2 regions of the Mycolicibacterium baixiangningiae genome follow, and region 2 is predicted to be linked to the other one. Evidence: riboswitches for the same ligand, from Rfam matches in the RefSeq annotation. Region 2 holds a riboswitch; the other holds the start of a gene.
What was found. A riboswitch is a leader RNA that binds a small molecule or an ion and turns the genes downstream of it on or off. The one in region 2 is predicted to bind thiamine pyrophosphate.

Region 1: another riboswitch for thiamine pyrophosphate. It lies ahead of I7X18_RS27955 (ECF transporter S component); the one in region 2 lies ahead of thiO (glycine oxidase ThiO).

Annotation. Positions count from the first base shown of each region.
Region 1 is NZ_CP066218.1:5,881,255-5,884,656, forward strand. It holds gene I7X18_RS27945 (MFS transporter) at 1-974, shown strand, start outside; gene I7X18_RS27950 (nucleoside/nucleotide kinase family protein) at 1,037-1,597, shown strand; TPP riboswitch at 1,644-1,755, shown strand; gene I7X18_RS27955 (ECF transporter S component) at 1,854-2,498, shown strand; gene I7X18_RS27960 (ABC transporter ATP-binding protein) at 2,495-3,402, shown strand, end outside.
Region 2 is NZ_CP066218.1:692,029-695,430, forward strand. It holds gene glnX (protein kinase G-activating protein GlnX) at 1-68, opposite strand, end outside; gene I7X18_RS03210 (NUDIX hydrolase) at 201-707, shown strand; gene thiE (thiamine phosphate synthase) at 691-1,362, opposite strand; TPP riboswitch at 1,397-1,512, shown strand; gene thiO (glycine oxidase ThiO) at 1,503-2,519, shown strand; gene thiS (sulfur carrier protein ThiS) at 2,516-2,713, shown strand; gene thiG (thiazole synthase) at 2,745-3,402, shown strand, end outside.

The sequences.
Region 1 (3,402 bases), 990 kb from region 2:
GCGAATGGGGTGGAGCGGCGATCATCGCCGTGGAGAACTCCCCGCGTGCGAAGCGGGGGCTGTTCGGTTCATGGCCGCAGGTCGGCGTGTCCGCAGGACTGCTGCTGGGCACCGCCGTGGTGTCGTTGTCGTCGTGGATCTCCGGTGACGCCTTCGACGAGTGGGGTTGGCGCATCCCGTTCCTCATGGCCATCGTGCTGGCCTTCGTCGGCCTGTACATCCGTCTCCGGGCCGCCGAAAGCCCGGCATTCCTGACGGAGAAGGCCAAGATGGAGTCGGAACTGGAGAAGCGCAAGGCGCCCGCCGTGGTGCTGTTCCGCAACTACAAGAAGCCGTTGCTGATCGCGATCTTCGGCCGCTTCGCCGAAGCCGGAAACTACTACCTCTTCACCACTTTCGTGCTGTCGTACGTGACGACCACTCTCGACGCGCCACGGTCCTACGGTCTGATCGCGTCCATGGTCGGCGCCACGGCGAACATCATCATGATCCCGGTGTTCGGCCGGCTCTCCGACCGCATCGGCCGGGTGAAGACCTTCCTCATCGGCGGTGCGTTCATCGTCGTCACGGCGTGGCCCATCTTCGCGCTGGTGCACACCGGTCAGCTGTGGGGCATCATCGCCGGCGTCACGATCTTCCTCGCCCTGGGACATGCGATGGTCTACGCACCGCTGCCCGCCCTGTATTGCGAGTTGTTCCCCACGGCGGTGCGCTATTCCGGGATCTCGATCGGCTACCAGATGGCGTCGATCCTGCTGGCCAGTTTCACCCCGGCGCTGGCCAGCGCCATGGTCCTGTGGGCAGACGGCGGTCTCTGGATGGTCATCGTATTCGCGATCCTCACCACCGTCGTCGCGATGATCGCCATTTCGTTCGCCCGCGACCGCAGGCATCTCGAACTCGACGAGATCGACGCCGAATTGGACGGCATCGCCGAGGATCACGCGCAGAACCGGTCGCCGTCGCACGGCTGAACCCGAACCGGGATCGACGGCGAATCGGCGCTGCTACGTTCGACGTCGACATGGAGACCGGCGTGCCACTAGAGAGCGTCGTCCGCCGCTTGACCGCCGCCGGCGCCACCACCGTTTTGATCGACGGGCGGTCCGGGTCGGGCAAGTCGACCCTCGCTGACCAGTTGTGCGCGCGATGGGAATCCAGCGTGGTGGTTCGCCTCGACGACATCTACCCCGGGTGGGACGGACTGGCCTGGGCCATCGACCACATTTACCGGGAACTGCTACATCCGCGCGCCGACGGCCGCCGGGGATGCTGGCGGCGCTGGGACTGGGCCACCGGTACCGCCGACGACTGGAACAGCGTCGAACCCGGCCGGCGGCTGATCGTCGAGGGGGTCGGCGCGTTGTCCCGCGCCAGCAGCGCGGTGGCCGATCTCGGTATCTGGGTCGACGCCCCCGACGACGTCCGCAAGCAGCGGGCGTTGCAGCGTGACGGCGACTCCTTCCGTCCGCACTGGGAGCGGTGGGCACGACAGGAGGACACGTACATCGCCGGTCACGCACCGCGTTCGGCAGCCGACATCCTGGTGACCGAGACCGCGTCCGGGCTGATCTGGACCGAGACAAACACGCGATAGCGCCTGCCCCGGTGTAGCGGCGGCGCACTCCCTGCGCTAGCTTGAGGCGGAACCACACGGGAGCGCACACCGAGTGCGCTGAGAGGACGGCTGACGCGCCGTCGACCGTACGAACCTGACCGGGTAATGCCGGCGTAGGGAGATGCGTATGAAGACCGTCATCGACACATCACTGATATAGCAGCGCCTCGGGCAGCACCGCGCCCGTAGCCAATGCCGCTGTGTACCAGCACATTTCGAACTTCAAGGAGGCCTCATGGGCCGGCAACACATCACGGACCCCGCAGCACCTGATCACACCACCACGACCAACGCCCCGGGGCGGTGGCGGGTGGTCGACATCGTCGTCGCGAGCGTGCTCGCAGTGGCGGCGGGCCTGGTCTTCGTCTTCTGGAACATCGCATCAAACCCGATCACCGCCCCGCTGGAGGCGGTGGTCCCAGGCCTTCAGGCGCTGGCCGGTGGTGGGTGGCTGTTCGCCGGCGTGCTCGTGGCGCTGGTGATCCGCAAACCCGGTGCAGCCCTATTCGGTGAGATGGTCGCCGCGACCGTGTCGGCGCTCGTCGGCAACCAGTGGGGAGTCCTGACCATCGAATTCGGGCTCGTGCAGGGTCTGGGCGCCGAACTGATCTTCGCGCTGTTCCTCTACCGCCGCTGGAATCTGCCGGTGGCGATCGCCGCCGGGGCGTTCGCGGGTCTGGCGATGGGCGTCAACGAAGTCATCCTCTGGTATCCCGACGCGACGACGGCCTTCAAGGCCATCTACACGGCCTCAGGCGTCGTGTCCGGCGCCGTGATCGCGGGCGTCGGTTCCTGGTTCATGGTCAAGGGCCTGGCGAAGACCGGGGCGCTCAGCCGGTTCGCGTCGGGCAGGGTGATGCTCAGCCGCAAACCCGAATGACCCCGGCCGCGCAACCGGCCCGCGGGGCAGGGGTGACGGCCGAGAGTTGGGGCTGGCAGCACGCCGGTCAGCGCGGCTGGGCCGTCCGCGACCTGGACCTGTCCATCGAACCCGGACAACGGGTGTTGCTACTCGGACCGTCGGGGTCGGGGAAGTCCACGATCCTGCACGGACTCGCCGGGCTCCTCGGCGGTGCAGAAGACGGCCGGGAGGCGGGGCGTCTGCTCGTCGACGGTGCGCGACCGGCCGAGCGACGCTCCCGGATCGGGATGGTGCTGCAGGACCCCGACTCACAGGTGATCCTCTCCCGCGTCGGCGACGACGTCGCCTTCGGCATGGAGAACTTCCGCGTTCCGCGCGCTGCGATATGGCCGCGCGTTCACGACGCGCTGCGCGCAGTGGGGCTGAGCCTGCCGCTCACCCAGGACACCGCGCACCTGTCCGGTGGGCAGAAGCAACGTCTCGCGCTGGCCGGTGTCCTGGCGATGCATCCGGGGCTGATCCTGCTCGACGAGCCCACCGCCAACCTCGATCCGGCCGGTGTCGTCGAGGTTCGGGATGCCGTCGCCGCCGCCGCCGACCTGACCGGCGCCACCCTCGTCATCGTCGAACACCGCACGAAGGTGTGGCTGCCCGTCGTCGACCGGGTCGTCGTGGTGGGCGAAGACGGCGACATCATCGCCGACGGAACCCCGGAGCAGACGGTGCAGCGGGAGAGCGCGCACCTGGTCCGTTCCGGCATCTGGGTTCCGGATGCACCTGCGCCCACAGTCCATCGCCATCCGCCCGCGCACGCCGAACCGTTGCTGGCCGCCGCCAAGCTGTCGGTGGGTCACCGCACGGGACCGGCCCTGCAGAGCGGGCTCGACCTCGAATTCCGCCGGGGCCGCATCACGACGGTCAG
Region 2 (3,402 bases):
TGGGCGGGCGTGGTCGGTGACCGGGACGCCAGCGGCTCGGTCGATGGGTGCGCCAACTCCACAGTCACGTGCGCGCCGTCCTCATCTTTCCGGCTACTTTCCGACCGTCCGACTCTATAAAAGAATCCTAAGAGGTTCTGTCACGGCGCGCGCCCGATCGGGCGCAGCCGCACAGGATGTTGCGGCTCTATCCTGTACGAATGCGTGGCGACGGTGACGGCTGGGTGTTCTCCGACGGAGGCGGCCGCTTCTGGGGCCGGCATGGCGCGGCCGGTCTGCTGCTGCGTGCCCCGCAGTCCGACGGGTCGGCGGCCGTCCTGTTGCAGCACCGGGCGCCGTGGAGTCATCAGGGCGGAACCTGGGGCCTGCCCGGCGGTGCGCGCGACAGCCACGAGACACCGGAGCAGGCCGCGGTGCGGGAGGCGCACGAAGAGGCCGGGCTCTCAGCCGATCAGGTGACCGTGCGGACCACCGTGGTGACCGCCGAAGTCGCGGGCTCCGGCGGCCCGTCGTGGACCTACACCACCGTGATCGCCGATGCGCCGGCCCTGCTGCACACCGTGCCCAACCGGGAGAGCGCCGAACTGCGCTGGGTCCCCGAGGACGACGTCGTCTCCCTGCCGCTGCATCCCGGATTCGCCGCCAGCTGGGAGCGCCTTCGGACGGTCACCGCGACGATCCCGCTGCTGGTCAACGGCCAGCAGTGAGTGCCGCCCGCAGGCGCGCAGCGGCGGCCTGCGGATCGCCGGCGGCGGTGATCGCGCGCACCACGACGATCCGGCGGGCACCCGCCGCGAGCACTTCCGGCAACCGTGCCTCGTCGATACCGCCGATCGCGAACCACGGCTTGTCGGTGTTCAGCGCGGCCGCCTCCCGGACCAGATCCAGACCCGGCGCCGCCCGCCCCGGCTTCGTCGGCGTGGGCCAGCACGGTCCGACACAGAAGTAGTCGACCTCCTCGGCCACCGCGGCGCGGACCTGATCGCGGTCGTGGGTGGACCGCCCGATCAACGGGCGCGGGCCGATGATGCCGCGGGCCACCGGCAGCGGCAGATCGTCCTGGCCCAGGTGCAGGACGTCGGCGCCCGCGGCCAGCGCGATATCCGCGCGGTCGTTGACGGCCAGCAGCGCGCCGTGGCGGCGCGCGGCATCGCCCAGCACCTCGAGGGCGGCGAGCTCGTCGCGGGCCTCCAGTGGACCGAACCGCTGTTCACCAGGCGAACCCTTGTCGCGCAACTGGATCAGGTCGACGCCGCCGGCAAGCGCGGCATCGGCGAATTCGGCCAGGTCACCGCGCTCGCGTCGGGCGTCGGTGCACAGGTACAGCGCCGCCGAGGCGAGCCGGTCGAGGGGTTCAGGCACAGGGCGACGGTAGCGCCTCGGCGCGGGTAGGGTGGATGGCCGACACGGGAGTCCCAGGGAAGCGGGACTGAGAGTGGGCCCAATGCTCCGGCCCTTACCGTCGGACCTGATCCGGGTCATGCCGGCGAAGGGAGGTGCTCGTGCCAGCGGATAGGACTCTTGCCGTCATCGGCGGCGGCGTCATCGGCCTGTCGGTCGCGCGCCGCGCCGCGCTCGACGGCTGGTCGGTGCGGGTACACCGCAGCCCCGAAAAGGGAGCGTCGTGGGTGGCCGGCGGGATGCTCGCCCCGCACAGCGAGGGCTGGCCGGGAGAACACGAACTGCTGCGCATCGGACTCGACTCGCTGCGGCTGTGGCACGAGGGCTTCCTCGAGGGCCTGCCCGCCGACGTGGTCACCGCACGGGAGTCGCTGGTGGTGGCCGTGGACCGTGCCGACGCCGCCGACCTCAGGACCGTCGGCGAATGGCTCGCCGCGCAGGGCCATCCGGTCACGCTGACGGCATCGGCCCGCGACATCGAACCACTGTTGGCGCAGGGCATCCGGCACGGCTTCGTGGCCGACACCGAATTGGCCGTCGACAACCGTGCCGTCGTCGACGCCCTGGAGGCGCACTGCGCCCGACTCGGGGTGGCGTGGGCCCCGCCGGTCACCGACCTCGCCCTCGTGGACGACGTCGATCTGCGGGTGCTGGCCAACGGCGTCGACGCGCCGGCGTTGTGGCCGGGGCTGCCCATCCGCCCGGTGAAGGGTGAGGTGCTGCGGCTGCGGTGGCGCCGCGGCTGTACGCCCGCCCCGCGCCGGGTGATCCGGGCCAGGGTGCACGGCAGGCAGGTATACCTGGTGCCGCGCGCCGACGGGGTGGTGGTCGGTGCGACGCAGTACGAACACGGCCGCGACACCGCGCCCGCGGTATCCGGTGTGCGCGACCTGCTCGACGACGCGTGCACGGTCATGCCGGCACTGGGCGAGTACGAGTTCGCCGAATGTGCGGCGGGGCTGCGGCCCATGACGCCCGACGGGCTGCCGCTGGTCGAGCGACTCGACGAGCGCACACTGGTGGCCGCGGGGCATGGGCGCAACGGTTTCCTGCTCGCGCCGTGGACTGCCGAACGGATCGCCGCCGAACTGCAGACGACAGTGGGAGCCAGGACATGAATGTGACGGTCAACAACGAGGACGTCCAGCTCGACGAGCAGACCACCGTTGCGCAGCTGGTGGCCCGAATGGGGTTCCCGGACAGGGGGATTGCGGTGGCGGTGGACTGGTCGGTGCTGCCGAGGGGCGAGTGGGAGACACCGCTGCGCGACGGCGCCCGCGTCGAAGTCGTGACGGCGGTGCAGGGTGGCTAGCCTCGGGGGCAGGAGCGAAGCGACCGGGGGGATGGGCACTAGCCAGAAACTCACGATCGCCGGCCGCGAATTCGGATCCCGCCTCATCCTCGGCACCGGCGGGGCGGCCAATCTCGCGGTGCTCGAACAGGCGCTGATGGCGTCGGGCACCGAACTGACCACGGTCGCGATGCGCCGGGTCGACGCCGAAACCGGCACCGGCGTGCTGGAGTTGCTCAGCCGGCTCGGGATCAGCCCGCTGCCCAACACCGCCGGCTGTCGCGGTGCTGCCGAGGCAGTGCTCACCGCACAACTCGGCCGCGAGGCGCTCGGCACCGACTGGGTGAAGCTCGAGGTCATCGCCGACGAACGCACACTGCTGCCCGATGCGATCGAACTCGTCCGTGCCGCTGAACAACTCGTCGACGACGGGTTCACCGTGCTGCCCTACACCAACGACGATCCGGTGCTGGCGCGGCGGCTGGAGGACATCGGGTGCGCCGCGGTGATGCCGCTGGGTTCACCGATCGGCACCGGCCTGGGTATCGCCAACCCGCACCACATCGAGATGATCGTCGACGCCGCAGGCGTTCCCGTGATCCTCGACGCCGGGATCGGCACTGCCAGCGACGCCGCGCTGGCGATGGAACTCGGGTGTGACGCGGTGTTGTTGGCCAGCGCGGTGACCCGGGCCGCCGACCCGCCGGCGA